3 regions of the Rhodococcus sp. NPDC127527 genome follow, and region 3 is predicted to be linked to each of the others. Evidence: riboswitches for the same ligand, from Rfam matches in the RefSeq annotation. Region 3 holds a riboswitch; each other region holds the start of a gene.

Region 1 (6,355 bases), on a different contig from region 3:
AACGGACGCAGGCTCGCGGTCGGGTCCCCGCAGGTGCGCTCCGGGGCGGTGCCGGTCGGGGATGCGGCGACGCTCGCGCCGGAGGGCATGGGGGGCATGGCGTAGTCGGGGCGCGATCCTGGACCGAGCTGCTCGCCGGTACACCCGGCGACCACGAGTGCCGCTGCGGCCACCGCGAACAATGCTGCCCGCCTTCGGGTTCCGGTCTTCGTCATTGGTACTCCCGCAGTCGGGGCAGGAGTCCGGCCACGACTCCGGTCGCGGCGAGGGCGGCCAGCACCAGAACGCCCGGTGCGAGTGCGGTCAGTGTGGACACGGCGCGGTCCACGTTGTTGCGCAATTGCGTTCGCGCCGTGTCGATCGCCTTGCTGAGCTCGGCGTCGGCGGCGGCGAAGTAGGTCGCCGAATCGCGGTCCCCGGTACCCACCGCCACCGCGACCGCACCGTTCCAGTCCCCGCTGCCGAGCATCGCGACCAAACGCTGGTGCGCCTGTGCCCACGCGGTGCGGGCCGCGGCGGTCGCCGCGACCTGATCGGTGCTGACGTCCACCCGGCCGCCGTGCGGGTACTGGTCGAGGAGTGCCTTCAGTCGTGTCAGGTGGTCGTCGAACTGCTGGTCGTAGACGCCGGTGAGTTCGCGCCGGACCAGGCTGAGCGTCTCGTCGGCGCGGGCCTGCTGGGCGAGGATGCGGGCGGTCGTCAGATCGGTCAGCGGTCGGGCGCCGTCGTCCAGCGCGTGCGCGGTGGCCGTCGCCGAGACCAGCCCCGCGGCCACCAGCCAGCAGACCGCGGCGGCGATCGCGGCCGCGGCGACGATCAGGCCCAGGTTCAGTCGGCGGCGGGTCCAGCGGGCGAGCAGCAGCGAGGCGACGACGAGGGCCACCAGGGCGAGCACCAGCAGGGCGATCGCCAGCCACGGCGGCCGGGCGAACTCGTCCTGGCTCTGCACCACCCGGTCGGACTGCTCGTTGTGCAACTGCTCGGCCAGCGGCAGCAGGGTGGTCTGCATCATCGACGAGGCCTCGCTCAGGTACGCCGACCCCACCGGGTACCCGGTGCGGTTGTTGGCGCGCGCCGTCTCGACGAGGCCGGTGTACACCGGCAGCCCGACCGACAGCTGCGTCAACAGGGCGTGCGCGGTCCCGTCGTCGGCCGCGACACCCACGGACGCGTCGACGATGTCCTGGCCCGCGTCGCCGACGGCCTGCGTGTACCGGTCGCGGACGGCGGCGGGCTCGATGCCGCCGGCGAGGAACGCGGTGGTCGCGGCCGCGTCCGCGATGGACAGCGAGCTGTAGAGGTGCTGGGACGCGTTCGCGAGTGGTTCGACCTGGGTGAGCAGGGTGTCGAGGGTGCGCTGACGGTCGGCGACCTGGGCGGCGCCGACGGTGCCGGACAGGAGCGCGAGGGCGATCAGTCCGACACCGAGGGTGACCATCTTCGCGGGCGTGGTGCGGCTGAACGCGCGCAGCCGTGCGGGCCGGCTCGGCGGCGGTAGCGGCTCCGTGGTCGGGGCGGGCGTGTCGCCGAGCGGCTCGGTCGAAGGCGCAACTCGAACAGCCACTGTGCTGCACCCCTTCTATCTGGCCCGAGTGCCCGACAAAGGGCAGCATATAAGCAGTAACCGCGCTTTGGGATCCACGACTGGCTAAGTTCGACGGCGAACAGTTGTGGCGGACACGCGAGGGGCCGACTTGGTGCGGCGCGGCACGATCTGGAGTAGGTGAGCGAAGTCGATGCGCGGTGACGGGGACGGCTGGGCCACGAGCGAGGACGGCAGCCGGTACTGGGGGCGGTTCGGTGCGGCCGGGCTGCTGCTGCGCGCGCCCGCGCAGGACGGTGGATCGGCGGTCCTGCTCCAGCACCGGGCGCAGTGGAGTCATCAGGGCGGCACGTGGGCACTGCCCGGCGGCGCCCGGGACTCGCACGAGAGCACCACCCACGCGGCAGTTCGCGAGGCGCAGGAGGAGGCGGGCATCGCCACCGACCTGGTGCAGGTGCGGGCCGAACGGGTGACCGCCCGAGCCGGGGGAGGCTGGACCTACACGACGGTGATCGCCGATGCCGAGACCGCGCTGGACACCGTCCCGAACGGGGAGAGCACCGAGCTGCGCTGGGTGCCCGAGGACCGCGTCGAGGACCTGCCCCTGCATCCGGGGTTCGCGGCCAGCTGGCCGTCGCTGCGCGCGGCGCCGGTACGGCTGCTGCTCGACACCGCGAACGTGCTCGGATCGCGGCCCAACGGGTGGTGGCGCGACCGGGTCGGGGCCACCGGGGAGTTGCTGGCCGCGCTCGCCGGAAGCCTGCCGCGCACCATCGAACTGCCTGGCGGTGGTTTCGGTTGGCTGCCGAGGGTCGAGGCGGTACTCGAGGGACAGGCCGGCGCGGTCGCCGGGGTGGACGCCCGGGTTCCGGTGCACGTCGCGCCCGGCAGCGGGGACGACGCACTCGCGCTGCTGGCGTCGGGTCGCCCGGCGTCGACCACCCTCACCGGGTTCGCCGACGAGCTGACCGCCGTCGTCACCGCGGATCGCGGCCTGCGCGACCGGCTGCCCGAGACGGTGCTGCGGCTCTCGCCGTCGACCGTCCTCGCCTGGCTCGACTGACCCGGGGTTCCTTCCCGAATGGCCCATTCGTTCACTCTGACCGACCGAATGGGCCATTCGGGAAGACCGACGGGGCTTGGGGGTCGGCGGGGGAGGGTCAGCGGGCGGCGGCGTTGACGGCCAGGGCGTCGGCGAGGGAGCGGGCGGCGGCCTGGGGGTCGCGGGCCTCGGTGATCGCGCGGACCACGACGATGCGCTTGGCCCCGGCGTCGAGCACCTCCGGCAGCCGATGCTCGTCGATGCCGCCGATCGCGAACCACGGCATCGTCGGTGACGACTCGGCCGTCGAGCGCACGAGCTCGATGCCGGACGCGGTGCGCCCGGGCTTGGTGGGCGTGGCCCACACCGGACCGGTGCAGAAGTAGTCGACGTCGTCCTCGATCGCCGCCAGCTGGGCCTGCGCGCGACTGTGCGTCGAACGGCCGACGACCACCTGCGGGCCGACGATCCGGCGCGCGTAGTGCACCGGCAGGTCGCCCTGCCCGAGGTGCAGCACGTCGGCGCCCGCGGCCAGCGCGAGGTCGGCGCGGTCGTTCACGGCCAGCAGCGCGCCGTGCCGCCTGCACGCCGCCGCCAGCTCGGCGAGCGCGCCGAGTTCCTCGCGGGTCTCCATCCGGCCGAACTTCTTCTCACCCGGCGAGCCCTTGTCACGGAGCTGGATGATGTCCACCCCGCCGGCGAGCGCGGCTTCGGCGAACTTGGCGAGGTCGCCGCGCTCACGGCGGGCGTCGGTGCACAGGTAGAGGCGGGCGCTCGCGAGGCGTTCCCGTGGGGTCAGGTGCTTACCGGAATGCGAGGGATGCACGACCTCAACGGTAGTCTCTACCGTGAACGAAGTGACACGGGAGTCCCGGCGGACGCGGGGCTGAGAGGGGGCTCGCGAGCCCCGACCGTCATACCTGACCCGGATCATGCCGGCGCAGGGAGTGAGGTGGAGTTGTGAGCAGAACCGTCGCGGTGATCGGTGGCGGCGCCATCGGACTGTCGGTGGCGTGGCGCGCGACCAAGGCAGGCTGGACCGTCACCGTCCACGACCCGGCGGTGGCGTCGGGTGCATCCTGGGTGGCCGGCGGCATGCTCGCGCCGCTGTCCGAGGGCTGGCCCGGCGAGGACGCGGTGCTGGCCGCCGGGGCCGCGTCGCTGGAGCGGTGGCCCGAGTTCGGTCGCGAACTCGAGTCGCTGACCGGTGAGTCCCTCTTCACCTCCGACGGCTCGGTGACGGTCGCGCTCGACGCCGCCGACGCCGCCGACCTGCGCCGCGTCGCGGAATGGCTCGAGACGCAGGGGTACCACCTGGACCTGCTCTCGCGTGCCGAGATCCGTGCGGCCGAGCCCTCGCTCGCCCCGAACATCCGACTGGCCCTGCTCGCCGCCACCGAGTCCGCCGTGGACAACCGTGCCCTGGTCCGCGCGCTCCGTGGGGCCTGCGAGGGCGCGGGCGTGACGTTCGCCCCGCAGGCCGTCACCGACGTCCATGCGCTCGACGCCGATCAGGTGGTGATCGCCGCGGGCACGGCCGCCGCGCGACTGTGGCCCGGACTGCCGGTGCGCCCGGTCAAGGGCGAGATCCTGCGCCTGCACCGTCGTCCCGGAGTCGCGCCCGCCCCCACCCGCACCATCCGCGGCAGCGTGCACGGCCGGCCGGTCTACCTGGTGCCGCGCGGCGACGGGATCGTCGTCGGTGCGACACAGCACGAGTCCGGCGAGGACACCCAGGTCACGGTGGCCGGGGTGCGCGACCTGATCGCGGACGCCGAGGCGTTGATGCCGAGCATCGGGGAGTACGAACTGCACGAGACCGCCGCCGGGCTGCGGCCGATGAGCCCCGACAACCTGCCGATCCTCGGCCGGGTGTCGGACCGGGTGGTCCTGGCCGCCGGGGCCGGGCGCAACGGCATCCTGCTGACGCCGCTGTCCGCGGACGCGGTGGTCGCCGAACTCTCGGGCACTCCGCTGCCCGAGGCCAAGACCTGTTCCCCGGACCGGTTCGCCGGGCTCGGGGCGTCGATCGACAGAGCGAGGAAGTAGATGACCAACGCACCGGTGAACATCGGTATCACCGTCAACGGCGAGGATCACCAGTTGTCCGAGCAGCTGACCGTGGCCCAGTTGCTCGCGCATCTCGGACTGCCGGAGAAGGGCATCGCGGTGGCGGTGGACGGCACGGTGTTCCCGCGCACGTCCTGGGGCAGTCCGGTCGAAAAGGGTTGGGAGATCGAGATTCTCACGGCGGTGCAGGGTGGCTGACCCGATGGTGACCGACCAGCTGACCATCGCCGGGCGCACCTTCGGCTCGCGCCTGATCATGGGCACCGGCGGGGCGGCCAACCTCGCGGTGCTGGAGGAGGCGCTGGTCGCGTCGGGCACCGAGCTGACCACGGTCGCGATGCGGCGGATCGACGCGGCCGGCGGCACCGGGGTGCTCGACCTGCTGACCACGCTGAAGATCGCACCGCTGCCGAACACCGCGGGGTGCCGGGGCGCGGCCGAGGCCGTGCTCACCGCACAGTTGGCGCGCGAGGCGCTCGAGACCGACTGGGTCAAGCTCGAGGTGATCGCGGACGAGCGGACGTTGCTGCCCGACGCCATCGAGTTGGTCTCCGCCGCCGAACAACTCGTCGACGACGGATTCACCGTGTTGCCGTACACCACGGACGACCCGGTGCTGGCCCGTCGGCTCGAGGACGTCGGTTGTGCGGCGGTGATGCCGCTCGGCGCCCCGATCGGCACCGGGCTGGGCATCTGCAACCCGCACAACATCGAGATGATCGTCGAGTCGGCGGGCGTGCCGGTGATCCTCGATGCCGGCATCGGGACGGCGAGCGACGCCGCGCTGGCGATGGAGCTGGGGTGCGACGCCGTGCTGCTCGCGACCGCGGTGACCAGGGCGAAGGACCCCGCGCTCATGGCGACCGCGATGGCGTCCGCGGTGGTCGCCGGTCGCGCGGCTCGGCTCGCGGGCCGGATCCCGAAGCGGTTCTGGGCGCAGGCTTCCTCGCCCGATCTCTGACCCGATCCGGAGGTAGTCTCGAAAGGTGGACGATCTTCGGAACTCAGACGGCCAGGGTGCCGGTCCCGATTTCGAGATGGCGCAGCCCCAGCAGGTCGACGTCACGCCCGAGATCGACGAGATCGACGAGCTGCTGCGCAAGTCCGGACGGATACGGAGCGACGACGGTCCGGACGCGCCGTGGCGGCACGGGTACCCCTACGACAAGAAGATGACCCGGCGGCAGTACGAGCGGCGCAAGCGGACCCTGCAGATCGAGCTGCTGAAGCTGCAGGCGTGGGTCAAGGAGAACGACGAGAAGATCGTCATCATCTTCGAGGGTCGGGACGCGGCGGGCAAGGGCGGCGCGATCAAGCGGCTCACCGAGCACCTCAACCCTCGTGGCGCCCGGGTGATGGCGCTGGAGAAGCCCACCGAGCGTGAGCGCAAGCAGTGGTACTTCCAGCGGTACGTCGAGCACCTCCCGTCGGGCGGTGAGATCGTGCTCATGGACCGGTCCTGGTACAACAGGGCGGGTGTCGAGCGGGTGATGGGTTACTGCACACCGCACGAGTACCTCGAATTCACGCGCTCCGCACCGGAATTCGAGCGGATGCTGGTGCAGTCGGGTATTCGTCTCGTGAAGTTCTGGTTCTCGGTCGGTCGCGAGGAACAGCACGCGCGGTTCGTCGCCCGCAGCACCGACCCGGTCAAGCGGTGGAAGCTGTCGCCGACCGACCTCGCCAGCCTCGACAAGTGG
Region 2 (6,355 bases), on a different contig from region 3:
GATGTGCGCGGAGATGATCCGCTGGGGACGCGACAACGGCGCGACTCACGCGTACATCCAGGTCGAGGCGGACAACGACGCTGCCATCGCGCTCTACCGCACCCTCGGGCTCATCGATCACCACCGCTACCGATACGCGACCGCCCCCGATTGAACCGGGTTCGCCGCGCACTACGCTGCCTGGCATGCGACTGGCGACGTGGAATGTGAACTCGGTGCGGGCCCGGACGGACCGGATCGTGGACTGGCTGGCGCGGACGGAGACGGACGTGCTGGCGATCCAGGAGACCAAGTGCCGCGACGACCAGTTCCCCACCGACCGGTTCACCGACCTCGGCTACGAGGTCGCGCACGTGGGGCTGAGCCAGTGGAACGGGGTGGCGATCATCTCGCGGGTGGGGCTCGACGACGTGCAGGTCGGGTTCGAGGGACAGCCCGGATTCGCGAAGGCCGCCGCCGACAGCCTGGACATCGCCACCCCGGTGGTCGAGGCCCGGGCGATCGGCGCGACCTGCGGCGGGGTGCGGGTGTGGAGCCTGTACGTCCCCAACGGTCGCGAGCTGTCCGACCCGCACTACGAGTACAAGCTGGACTGGCTCGCCACCCTGCGTGACGACGCCGTCAAGTGGCTCGCGGACGACCCGAACGCCCAGGTCGCCCTGGTCGGCGACTGGAACGTCGCACCGACCGACGAGGACGTGTGGGATCCGGCCCTGTTCGAGGGCAAGACCCACACCTCGCAGCCGGAGCGGGACGCATTCCAGGCCTTCGTCGATGCGGGTTTCTCCGACGTGGTCCGGCCGTTCACGCCCGGCCCGGGCGTCTACACCTACTGGGACTACACACAGTTGCGCTTCCCGAAGCGACAGGGCATGCGGATCGACTTCCAACTCGCCTCGCCCGCACTCGCCGCCCGGGTGACCGATGCGTCGATCGACCGCGAGGAGCGAAAGGGCAAGGGCGCCAGCGACCACGCGCCGGTGGTGGTCGAGCTCGCCTAGCGCGGGCCGCCCGGCCAGGCGTCGGCGACGCCGCGGCGAAGCCGCAGCAGTTCCGCAGCGAGCAACAACGCACCGGCGGCAAGCACGGCGCCGTGCGCGACCCGCATCCACGGCGGTCCGAAGAACTGCGGGACGAACAGCGCGAAGCCGACGGCGAGCGGGATCCCGCTCCACCGGGCGAGCACTCCCGACCGCCAGATCGCGACCGCCGCGGTGACCGTGCCGGCGGCGACCAACACCAGACCGAAGGCGAACATCGTCATCTGCGTACCGCCGCCCCGCACCTGCACGACCAGGTCGAGCAGGTCCGGCGAGCCGTCGCCGAGCGCACGGACACCGACCGCGTGCAGGGCGAAGTCCTCGGCGCCGTAGTACGGGAGGGTCAGGCCGACGCCGACCCAGGTCACGACGGTGGCGGCGACGCCGATCCGATCGGCGGGCGTGTCACGGAGGACCTCCCGCAGCGCCTGCATCGCCAACCCGAGCAGCACGAACCCGAGCATGCCGAATACGTGTGCGGCGATCCAGCCGCCCGACGCGTAGGCGTGGGCGCCGTCGAGAGTGGTCTCGTTCAGGTAGTCCGAGTAGGGCCGGACGGCGGGGTAGAGCAGGAACAGCAACCCGGAGGCGCCGAACAGCGCGGCCGCGGCGGTCGCAACCCCACGTCGGGTCTGCGGTCGGACGGTTGTGTCGATCATGGTTCGCTCCCCACCTCGAACGAGAGCAGCGCTCTCTGTTCAGAGCAGTATTCACCCCCATGCCAGGCATCGCAAGAGCAGTGCTCTCGAATTTCAGGGAGGGCCGTCAGTCGGCGTCGACCAACCCCAGGAACTCCGTGTGCGTGCCGAGGTACCGCTGGACGTAGGTGCACACCGGCCGCAGTCGCCAGCCCCGCACCCGCGACTCCTCGAGCACCTCGCGAACCAGGATCGCCGCCCACCCGCGCCCGCCGAAGTCCTCCTTGACCACGGTGTGCATCAAGGCGATCACCTCGGGATCGCCGCCCTGCGGGTCACCCGAGGGCGGCGCATCGGGATCGTCGCGTCCGCTTCGGTAGCCGAGGATTCCCACCAGCTCGTCGCCGACCCACAGGTCGAAGCGTGAGTGCGACGGATTGTCCTCGACGCGCGCGAGCGCCGGGTCCGCTGCCGCAACGACGGGCGTGCTCACCGCCGCTACCTGGACGTGATGTCGCTTGAAGATGTGATCCACATCGCAATGCAAGCAGCCCCGGCAAGATCCCGCCGCCGCACAGCGAACCCCTTGCCTGTTTGTCGCCCAGACTTCTTCGAATCGTGGCCGAATCGGCACAATGCAGGCCCGGAACCGGCGGTCAGAGCGGAGCGAGCATGTCCTGATACTGGGGATTGTCGGCGATGAACCGCTGCAGATAGGTACACACCGGGCGCACCTTCCAGCCGTATTCGCGGGCCGCATCGAGTGCGCGCTGCACCATGACCGCGGCCAGCCCGCGATGGCCGAAGTCCTCGACGATCACCGTGTGCATGAACGAGACGACGGGCGGCCCCGACCGCCGACCGACACGAACACCGGCCCCCGCGTTCGTGTCCAACTCGTAGTAACCGAGAATGCCGACGAGATCGCCGTTCAGCCGGAGCTCGAACCGGCTCTGACCAGCATTGTTCGACACCTCCGCGGTCGGTGAATCCGCAATCATGAACCCGTCTCCCTACCCCGCCCGTAACCAAAATGTGATCCACACCACTATAGGTCAGCCGGCGGACATTGTGAGGGGGATCACTCGAATCCCGTCCAGCTCGTGGACTCGGACTGGCGCAGTGCACGGGGCCCGGTCTAGGGTCGGCGCCGACAACTACACAACCCACGGGGGCTCGCACCAGCGGGCTGAGAGGACGGCTAGCTCTTCGGAGCGATCAGGGCCGTCGACCGTCGAACCTGACCGGGTAATGCCGGCGTAGGGAGAGCACGCATGAGGGACACCTCTGTCACCACCAGCACCGTCACCACCGGCCCCATCGAGGGCAGCAGCAAGCGGTATCTCGACGTCGACGGGCTGCGAGTGCCCGTCCGGCGCGTCCAGTTGAGCAACGGCGAGCATCTGGACCTGTACGACACCTCCGGCCCGTACACCGACGCCGGAGCCCACATCGATCTCGAGGCGGGCCTGCCGAAGACCCGCGACGGCTGGACCAAGCCCGACGCCGTCGACATCGGGGGCGAGCGTGGCGACGGGAAGTCCACCCCCGTCCGCACCCAGTTGGCCTGGGCGCGGGCCGGGATCGTCACGCCCGAGATGCGTTTTTGCGCCGTCCGCGAGGGTGTTGCACCGGAGGTCGTGCGCGAGGAGGTTGCCGCGGGACGAGCGGTGATCCCGGCGAACCACAAGCACCCCGAGTCGGAGCCGATGGTCATCGGCAAGCGGTTCCTGGTGAAGATCAACGCGAACATCGGCAACTCCGCGGTGACCTCCTCCATCGCCGAGGAGGTGGAGAAGATGGTCTGGGCCACGCGCTGGGGTGCGGACAACATCATGGACCTGTCCACCGGCAAGGACATCCACCAGACCCGCGAGTGGATCCTGCGCAACTCCCCGGTGCCGGTCGGCACGGTGCCGATCTACCAGGCACTGGAGAAGGTGAACGGCGACCCGACCGCGCTGACCTGGGAGATCTACCGCGACACCGTGATCGAGCAGTGCGAGCAGGGCGTCGACTACATGACCGTGCACGCGGGTGTCCTGCTGCGGTACGTCCCGCTGACCGCCAAGCGGGTCACCGGGATCGTCTCGCGGGGCGGCTCGATCATGGCCGCCTGGTGCCTGGCCCACCATCGGGAGTCGTTCCTGTACACGCACTTCGAGGAGTTGTGCGAGATCCTCGCGCGCTACGACGTGACGTTCTCGCTCGGCGACGGACTGCGTCCGGGATCGATCGCCGACGCGAACGACGAGGCTCAGTTCGCCGAGCTGCGCACCCTGGGCGAGCTGACGAAGATCGCGAAATCGCATGGCGTGCAGGTGATGATCGAGGGACCCGGCCATGTGCCCATGCACAAGATCGTGGAGAACGTGCGACTCGAGGAAGAGCTCTGCGAGGAGGCGCCGTTCTACACCCTCGGACCGCTCGCCACCGACATCGCGCCCGCGTACGACCACATCACCTCGGCGATCGGTGCGTCCATCATCGCGCAGGCGGGCACCGCGATGCTCTGTTACGTGACGCCGAAGGAGCACCTGGGACTGCCCAACCGCGACGACGTGAAGGTCGGTGTCATCACCTACAAGATCGCCGCGCACTCGGCGGATCTCGCGAAGCAGCACCCCCGGGCGCAGGAACGCGACGACGCGCTGTCCAAGGCGCGCTTCGAGTTCCGCTGGCGCGACCAGTTCGCGCTCTCGTTGGACCCGGACACCGCCCGCGAGTACCACGACGAGACCATGCCGGCCGAGCCGGCGAAGACCGCGCACTTCTGCTCGATGTGCGGACCGAAGTTCTGCTCCATGCGGATCTCGGCGGACGTGCGTGAGTACGCCGAGCGCAACGGACTGACCGATGCGGCGGCGATCGAGGCCGGAATGGCGGAGAAGTCGGCGGAGTTCGCGGGCACGGGAAGCCAGGTCTACCTCCCGGTAGTGTCCACCTCGTGAAGTTCCTGCCCCTCACCCCCGACGGCCAGACGCCGATCCGCGTCCTCACCATCGCCGGAACCGACTCCGGCGGCGGCGCCGGCATCCAGGCCGACTCGCGCACGATGGCGATGTGCGGCGTCCACGCGTGCGTCGCGGTCGCGGCGGTGACCGTGCAGAACTCGGTGGGGGTCAGCGGGTTTCACGAGATCCCGCCCGAGATCGTGGCCGACCAGGTGCGGTCGGTGGTCGGCGACATCGGGGTGAGCGCCGCGAAGACCGGGATGCTGGCCTCGACGGCGATCATCGAGTCCGTCGCACGGGTGTGCGGCGAGGTCGGGATCGGCAAGGGGCAGGCCGTGCCGCTGGTCGTGGACCCCGTCTGCGCGTCCATGCACGGCGACCCGCTGCTGCACGCGGAGGCACTCGACGCGGTCCGCAACACGCTGATCCCGATCGCCTCGCTGGTCACACCGAACCTCGACGAGGTCCGGCTCATCACCGGCATCGAAGTGGTCGACGACGCGTCCGCCCGCCGGGCCGCGGAGGCCCTGCACGCGCTCGGCGCACAGTGGGCACTGGTCAAGGGCGGGCACCTGCGCACGTCGACCGAGTCCACCGACCTGCTGTTCGACGGGGACCGATTCCACGAGTTCACCAGCCCGCGGATCGACACCGGCAACGACCACGGCGGCGGCGACACCCTGGCCGCCGCGATCGCCTGCGCGCTCGCGCACGGGTACTCGATGCCGGCCGCGGTGGAGTTCGGCAAGGAGTGGGTCACCCGCTGCCTGGCGGCCTCCTACGACCTCGGCGCCGGGCACGGCCCGGTGTCCCCGCTCTGGCGCCTGCACTGACACGCGACTGTGCGCGTCCTCGCCCACGGCGAGGACGCGCACAGCGCCGGCGTCAGCGCGAGTAGTCGCGGAAGGTCATGACGCCCCCGACCAGGACGAGCACCACCGCAACCAGGTAGACCACGACGCGAAACCAGACCGGTCCGTAGTAGCTGACCGCCAGCGCCGCGCCGAGCGCCACGAGAATCATCACGACCCCGTACAGGGGTGTTCGCTGCTCCCTGTCAACCATTCCCTCAGTGTGCGCGCCTTCGCGCCCCGGCGTCATGGTTCGACGCACCCCGTTCAGTCGGCGCGCGTGAGGGTGAACAGTCTCAGGTCGTCGGGAACACCGCGCAGCGGCGCCGCGAACAGCCCGCGGCGGTACGGCTTGGCACGAAGGCCGAGGTCGTCGAGGAGCCCGGGCTCGAGCCCGTCCAGGGTGGCCGAGGAGGCCATCACGTTGCCGTCGCTACCGGCCTGCATCACCCGGGCGGCGACGTTCACGTCCACCCCGAGCCAGTCCGCGCCGATCTGTCGGGGTACGCCGGTGTGGATGCCCACCCGCATGCGCGGCCGGTAGCCGCCCTGCTGCACCTCCGCGAGAGCGGCACGCGCGGCGAAGGCCGCCTCGATCGCGCGGTCGGGCCTGGCGAACACGGCCATCATGCCGTCGCCCATCCGCTTGACGACGTGCCCGCCGAGGCCCGCGACGGGCGGTTCGATGGCGCGCGCGACGTCCCGCAACAGGTCGAGCGTGGCCTGGTCGCCCGCGACGAGTGCCCAGTCGGAGAACCCGACCAGGTCGGTGAAGACGAGAGTGACCTCGCGGGTGCCGCGGCCGCGGCCGGTGCGCTCGAGCAGCGCCTGCCAGACCTGCAGGGCACCGAGGCTGACCTCGCGGGAGGCAC
Region 3 (6,355 bases):
ATCCGCGACGTGCAGGGCACGCTGTCCCCGGCCGCGGGCGGTGAGGGCAGGCAGATGCCGGTGTTCCTGGACGAGCAGACCGGCCCGGCGCTCGGCCCTGGTGTCGGTTTCGCCGCGCACACCTGCCACGGAACCGCGCTCGACATCGCCACCGACGACGAGGTGTACCAGGGTGCCGCGTTCCGGCCCGCGGACGAGGTGCTGTCCAGGCTGGTGCTGCTGGACTTCGAGGCGTTCGACTGGTGGGAGGAGGACGAGCCGATCCTCGGCCACCCGCGCGATCCTTTCCACCGGGTCGACGTTCGTCGCTCCTCGCGGAGGGTTCGCCTGGAGCTCGAGGGCCTGGTGCTCGCCGAGTCGGACCGACCGTCCGTGGTGTTCGAGACCCTGCTGCCGGTGACGCGCTTCTACCTGCCGCGCGAGGACGTCGGCGTTCCGCTGGTGCCCAGCGCGACCCGAACCTACTGCGCCTACAAGGGCGAGGCGTCGTACTACTCCGTCGACGGGTTCGGCGACGCCGGAACCGACATCGCGTGGAGCTACGAACGGCCGCTGCCGGACTGCCCGCAGATAGCCGGCCTGGTCGCCTTCTATCAAGAGCGACTCGACCTCGTCGTCGACGGCACGCCGATCGAACGTCCCCGTACTCCCTGGTCAGAGATGGGCTGACGGGGATACGCGACACGAAGTACGACAGTGGGTAGGACCGACTCCGCGGATCGTGGGGCGACGGTCTACGATTCCTCAGAGCGCAAGCCATGAGGACGTTCGCCTCGCTGCCCCGGGGCTGGATGTCCAGAGCGGAGCCTGCGGAGCGACCAAGGGCACATTCAGGAGGATCAGTGACTGCCGTAGCGCCCCAGCCAGTCCCCGAGATAGCGGCCAAGCGGCCCTACCCGGCGCGACTGGGACCCAAGGGCTCGTACATCTACAAGATGGTCACCACGACAGACCCCAAGGTGCTTGGGATCATGTACATGGTGACCGCGTTCGCGTTCTTCCTCATCGGCGGTCTGATGGCCCTGCTGATGCGTACGGAGCTCGCGGTCCCGGGCATGCAGTTCCTGTCGAACGAGCAGTTCAACCAGCTGTTCACCATGCACGGCACGATCATGCTGCTCATGTACGCGACGCCGATCGTGTTCGGCTTCGCGAACTACATCCTGCCGCTGCAGATCGGCGCCCCCGACGTCGCGTTCCCGCGGCTGAACGCGTTCAGCTACTGGCTGTACCTGTTCGGTTCCACCATCGCGACCGCCGGCTTCATCACCCCCGGTGGCGCGGCCGACTTCGGCTGGACCGCCTACAGCCCGCTCACGGACGCGGTGCACTCGCCCGGCGTCGGCGCGGACCTGTGGATCCTGGGCCTCGCGGTCAGCGGCCTCGGCACCATCCTCGGTGGCGTCAACATGATCACCACGGTGATCTGCCTGCGTGCCCCCGGCATGACCATGTTCCGGATGCCGATCTTCACCTGGAACATCCTGGTGACCAGCGTCCTGATCCTGCTCGCCTTCCCGCTGCTCACCGCGGCACTGCTCGGTGTGTTCGTGGACCGGCACCTCGGCGCGCACATCTTCGACCCGGCCAACGGTGGAGTCCTGCTCTGGCAGCACCTGTTCTGGTTCTTCGGTCACCCCGAGGTGTACATCATCGCGCTGCCGTTCTTCGGCATCGTCTCGGAGATCTTCCCGGTCTTCAGCCGCAAGCCTCTCTTCGGCTACAGCGGTCTGGTCTACGCCACGCTGGGTATCGCCGCCCTGTCGATCGCGGTGTGGGCGCACCACATGTACGCCACCGGCGCGGTGCTGCTGCCGTTCTTCTCCTTCATGACGTTCCTCATCGCGGTCCCGACCGGTGTGAAGTTCTTCAACTGGATCGGCACCATGTGGAAGGGGCAGGTGACCTTCGAGTCGCCGATGCTGTTCTCCGTCGGCTTCATCGTCACCTTCCTGTTCGGTGGCCTGTCCGGCGTGCTGCTCGCCAGCCCGCCGATCGACTTCCACGTCACCGACACCTACTTCGTCGTCGCGCACTTCCACTACGTGCTCTTCGGCACCATCGTGTTCGCGACCTACGCCGGCATCTACTTCTGGTTCCCGAAGATGACCGGGCGCCTGATGGACGAGCGCCTCGCGAAGTGGCACTTCTGGACCACCTTCATCGGCTTCCACACCACGTTCCTGGTCCAGCACTGGCTCGGTAACGAGGGCATGCCCCGTCGCTACGCCGACTACCTGCCCTCGGACGGGTTCACCACCCTGAACACCATCTCCACGATCGGCGCGTTCATCCTCGGTGCCTCGACGCTGCCGTTCCTGTGGAACGTCTTCAAGAGCTACCGCTACGGCGAGATCGTCACCGTGGACGACCCGTGGGGTTACGGCAACTCGCTCGAGTGGGCCACCTCCTGCCCGCCGCCGCGGCACAACTTCACCGAGCTGCCCCGGATCCGGTCGGAGCGCCCGGCGTTCGAGCTGCACTACCCGCACATGGTCGAGCGGATGCGCGCCGAGGCGCACGTCGGACCCGGCCACGGCGACAAGTCGGCGAAGGTGCTCGAGGACGCGCACTAGTCACAACCACACACAAGGCCCCGCCCGAGCTTCGGGCGGGGCCTTGCGTTTGGGAAATACTGTGGTTGGCACAATGGATCACGACCCCGCGGCGGCATTCGCGGGATGGAGGGAGTTCTCGGTGGGTTCAGGCACCACGGTCCTGGTCACGGTCACGGGACCGGACCGTCCCGGCGTCACCTCGGTTCTGCTCGCGGCGCTCGCGCGCCACGGTGTGAGCCTGCTCGACGTCGAGCAGGTGGTGATCCGGGGGCGCCTCACGCTCGGCGTGCTGGTGTCCTGCCCGTCGGACCCGGAGGCCCTGCAGGAGGCCCTCGAGGACGCGATGGCGACCGTCGGGATGTCGGTCGACGTCGAGATCGGGTCCGACGCCGGCGCCAAGCCCGCGCCGTCCACCCACGCCGTCGTCGTGCTCGGCAGCCCGGTGACCGCCCGCGCACTGCGGCAGATCGCCCGCGAACTGGCCAAGCAGGGCGCGAACATCGACTCCATCCGCGGCATCGCGGACTACCCGCTCACCGGGCTCGAGCTGATGGTGACCGCCGCCGACAGCGGAGCGGACGCCAACGGAGCCCTGCGCACCGCCCTCGCGGAGGTCGCGGTCGAGGAGAGCGTGGACATCGCCATCGAGCTCGCGGGCCTGGCCCGGCGAGCCAAGCGGCTCATCGTGTTCGACGTGGACTCCACGCTCGTGCAGGGTGAGGTCATCGAGATGCTCGCCGCCCGCGCGGGTAAGGAGGACGAGGTCCGTGCGGTCACCGAGTCGGCGATGCGCGGGGAGATCGACTTCGCCGAGTCGCTGCACCAGCGCGTCGCCGTGCTCGCCGGCCTCGACGCCTCCGTCATCGACGAGGTCGGCCGCGACCTCGAGCTGACCCCGGGTGCCCGCACCACCATTCGCACCCTGCGCCGGCTCGGCTTCCACTGCGGGGTCGTCTCCGGGGGTTTCCGTCAGGTCATCGAGGGGCTCGCGCACGACCTGGAGTTGGACTTCGTCGAGGCGAACACGCTCGAGGTGGTGGACGGCAAGCTCACCGGCCGTGTGATCGGCGCGGTCGTCGACCGGGCCGCGAAGGCGGTGGCGCTGCGCAAGTTCGCCGCCCAGGTCGGAGTGCCGATGGAGCAGACCGTCGCGGTCGGCGACGGCGCCAACGACATCGACATGCTCAATGCCGCGGGTCTCGGCGTGGCGTTCAACGCGAAGCCCGCCCTGCGAGAGGTCGCCGACACGGCCCTGTCCCACCCGTTCCTCGACGCGGTCCTCTTCGTGCTCGGCGTGACCCGGGACGAGGTCGAGGCGGCCGACGCAGCGGACGGTCTGGTACGTCGGGTCCCACTGTGACACAAGGGGTTCCGGAGACCCGGCCAGACGCCGGTTTCCGGGCCCGCCACGCGGTGCTGGCCGCCGGTTACGGCGACCGCCCGGATCCCGAGGACCCGTCGCTGGTGCTCGCGATGCCCCTGGTGCTGCACATCCCCAAGGCCGCCCCGCCCGCCCGCAGTGCCCTGCTGGCGGCCGCGGCGACGGCGACGGTCGCGCTCTGCCTCGACGAGCGGGTCGGTGCAGGCGAGGACGGCGAGCCCGGTCCGTGGAGCGCCGACTACCGTTCCTGGACCGGTGCGCGCATCCGCAAGGTCGCGCGACGGGCCCGGGGTGCGCAATGGCTGGCCGCGCAGGCGGTGGACGGGGTCACCGCCGACGTCGGCGGGGCGCAGGCACGTGCCCTGGTGCCGGGACCGGTCGGTGCGCTCGACCCCCGAATTCGCAAGCTGCAGATCGGCGGCACCGACCTCGACCACGACCGTCCCGACGATCCACACGACGGGACGGTCGTGCTGTGGGTCGACGGCTCGCTCGGCATGACCGTCGGCAAGGCCGCCGCGCAGGTCGGTCACGCCGCCATGATCCTGGCGGGCGCGATGACCGCCGAGCGGGCCTGGCTGTGGGCCCGCGACGGCTTCCGGTGCGCGGTGCGTGACGCCGACCCCGACCGGTGGTCGACGCTCGTCGGCGAGCTGGCGGCGGGTCGGGCGGTCGCGGTGCGCGACGCCGGCTTCACCGAGGTGGCGCCCGGGTCGACGACGGTGATCGCGCACGTCTGACGCGGGCAGGGGGCGGGCTTGGTAAAGAGCTGCGGATCGGCTTAAGGTGAGCGCGTCCAGCACGGGAGCCCTGGCGTCGTAGGGCTGAGAGGGAGCACGGCTGCTCCGACCGTCACACCTGATCCGGGTCATTCCGGCGTAGGGAGCAGCGCGATGTCTGTTGTGCGTTCACAACCCGGGGAGTCGTCCCCGGGTTCGGTTTCGGTCGAGTCCTCGGAGCCGTCCTTCACTCTCGACGAGAACCCCACTCGCACTCTGGGTCTCGGAGCCCAGGTCGGCCTGTGGGGGAATCTCGGCATCTCGCTGCTGCTCCCGGTCGCGGCGACCTACACCGTGCTGCAGGGACAGTCGTTGCTGGCGACCCTGCTCGCGGTGGTCGTCGGCGCGCTGATCGGTTCGACGCTGCTCGGTCTGACCGCGTCCGCCGGCGCATCCGTCGGCGCCCCCGCAATGGTGATGATGCGCGGGCTGCTCGGAAGCAAGCTGTCCGCCCTGCCGACGGTGCTGAACCTCGTCCAGTGTGTCGGCTGGGCGACTTTCGAGGTGTTCGTCATGGCGGAGGCCGCAGCCCGGCTGACGGGGTGGCAGCGCTGGCCGTTCGTGCTCGTGGCGGGCGTGCTCGCCACGCTGATGGCGTTGCGCCCGCTCAAGGTCGTGCACATCCTCGCCAGGTATGCCGTGTGGGCCGCGATCGGATCGACGGTGTACCTCCTGGTGAACGTGCTGATGAGGGACCTGCCCTCGCTCACCGACGGCAACTTCTCCGGATTCTGGACCAGCGTGGATCTGGTGATCGCGATGCCGATCTCCTGGGTGCCGCTGGCCGCCGACTATGCCAGGCACTCCCGCTCCCCGCGGGCCGCGTTCCTCGGCGCCACGATCGGATACGGCGGGGCGACCGTGGCGTTCTTCGCGCTCGGTGTGCTGGCCTTCGTGGCGTTCGGCCTCGAACCGGGATTCGACATCATCGGCAGTCTGCTCGTGCTCCCGCTCGCCGGTGTCGCGCTGCTGATCCTGGTCGCCGACGAGATGGACGAAGCGTTCGCGAACATCTACTCCACCGCGATCAGCGCGCAGAACCTGCGGCCCTCGCTGGACCGCCGGTACCTGGTCGTCGGGGTGGGCGCCGTCGCGACCCTGCTCGCGTTGAGCGTGGACGCCTACAGCTACGAGCCGTTCCTGTTCCTGATCGGTGCCGTGTTCGTGCCGCTGACCGCGACCTTCCTGGTCTCGTTCTACCTGATCAAGCGGGGTGTCTGGGACGTGTCCGAGTCGGCGCCCTCGCGGTGGGGGATGCTCGTGCCCTGGGCGGTCGGGTTCGTGGTGTACCAGCTCGTCACGCCGACCTACTTCACCGGATTCGGTGCGGGATGGACGCAATGGTGGACGAATCTGCAGTCCTCGCTGGGGATTCCGTCCGCCGGCTGGTCGGCGTCGCTGGCCTCGCTGATCGTGGCCGGCGTGCTGACCGCGGTGATCGGCCTCATCGGTGCCCGAAAGGCGGTGCGGGCGTGAGTCTCTCGACACGACTGCAGGAGCTCGGTCGGCCGCTGCTGGCGCAGCAGCTGGCGCATCCCACCGTGGCCGGGATCGCGCGCGGCGACCTCGACCCGGCGGTGTTCCGCAGCTGGCTCGAACAGGACTACCTGTACCTGCTCGACTACACCCGGGTGTTC

Evidence for each region. Region 3 has a riboswitch for thiamine pyrophosphate ahead of ACFVH2_RS04900 (purine-cytosine permease family protein). Riboswitches for the same ligand answer to the same signal wherever they lie in the genome.
Region 1: linked by a shared signal. The riboswitch ahead of thiO (glycine oxidase ThiO) and the one ahead of ACFVH2_RS04900 (purine-cytosine permease family protein) in region 3 are both predicted to bind thiamine pyrophosphate.
Region 2: linked by a shared signal. The riboswitch ahead of thiC (phosphomethylpyrimidine synthase ThiC) and the one ahead of ACFVH2_RS04900 (purine-cytosine permease family protein) in region 3 are both predicted to bind thiamine pyrophosphate.

What each region holds. Positions count from the first base shown of each region.
Region 1 is NZ_JBHXVP010000004.1:353,288-359,642, reverse strand. Features, by position in the region: gene ACFVH2_RS10320 (glutamate ABC transporter substrate-binding protein) at 1-215, opposite strand, end outside; gene ACFVH2_RS10315 (hypothetical protein) at 212-1,564, opposite strand; gene ACFVH2_RS10310 (NUDIX domain-containing protein) at 1,737-2,606, shown strand; gene thiE (thiamine phosphate synthase) at 2,704-3,411, opposite strand; TPP riboswitch at 3,438-3,549, shown strand; gene thiO (glycine oxidase ThiO) at 3,546-4,634, shown strand; gene thiS (sulfur carrier protein ThiS) at 4,635-4,853, shown strand; gene ACFVH2_RS10290 (thiazole synthase) at 4,858-5,616, shown strand; gene ppk2 (polyphosphate kinase 2) at 5,693-6,355, shown strand, end outside.
Region 2 is NZ_JBHXVP010000004.1:344,484-350,838, forward strand. Features, by position in the region: gene ACFVH2_RS10230 (GNAT family N-acetyltransferase) at 1-154, shown strand, start outside; gene ACFVH2_RS10235 (exodeoxyribonuclease III) at 186-1,001, shown strand; gene ACFVH2_RS10240 (hypothetical protein) at 998-1,699, opposite strand; gene ACFVH2_RS10245 (GNAT family N-acetyltransferase) at 1,806-2,171, opposite strand; gene ACFVH2_RS10250 (GNAT family N-acetyltransferase) at 2,335-2,679, opposite strand; TPP riboswitch at 2,837-2,961, shown strand; gene thiC (phosphomethylpyrimidine synthase ThiC) at 2,953-4,629, shown strand; gene thiD (bifunctional hydroxymethylpyrimidine kinase/phosphomethylpyrimidine kinase) at 4,626-5,465, shown strand; gene ACFVH2_RS10265 (hypothetical protein) at 5,518-5,697, opposite strand; gene ACFVH2_RS10270 (adenylate/guanylate cyclase domain-containing protein) at 5,751-6,355, opposite strand, start outside.
Region 3 is NZ_JBHXVP010000002.1:406,399-412,753, forward strand. Features, by position in the region: gene ACFVH2_RS04880 (DUF427 domain-containing protein) at 1-669, shown strand, start outside; gene ctaD (cytochrome c oxidase subunit I) at 843-2,576, shown strand; gene serB (phosphoserine phosphatase SerB) at 2,698-3,918, shown strand; gene ACFVH2_RS04895 (peptidyl-tRNA hydrolase) at 3,915-4,679, shown strand; TPP riboswitch at 4,731-4,841, shown strand; gene ACFVH2_RS04900 (purine-cytosine permease family protein) at 4,833-6,194, shown strand; gene ACFVH2_RS04905 (TenA family protein) at 6,191-6,355, shown strand, end outside.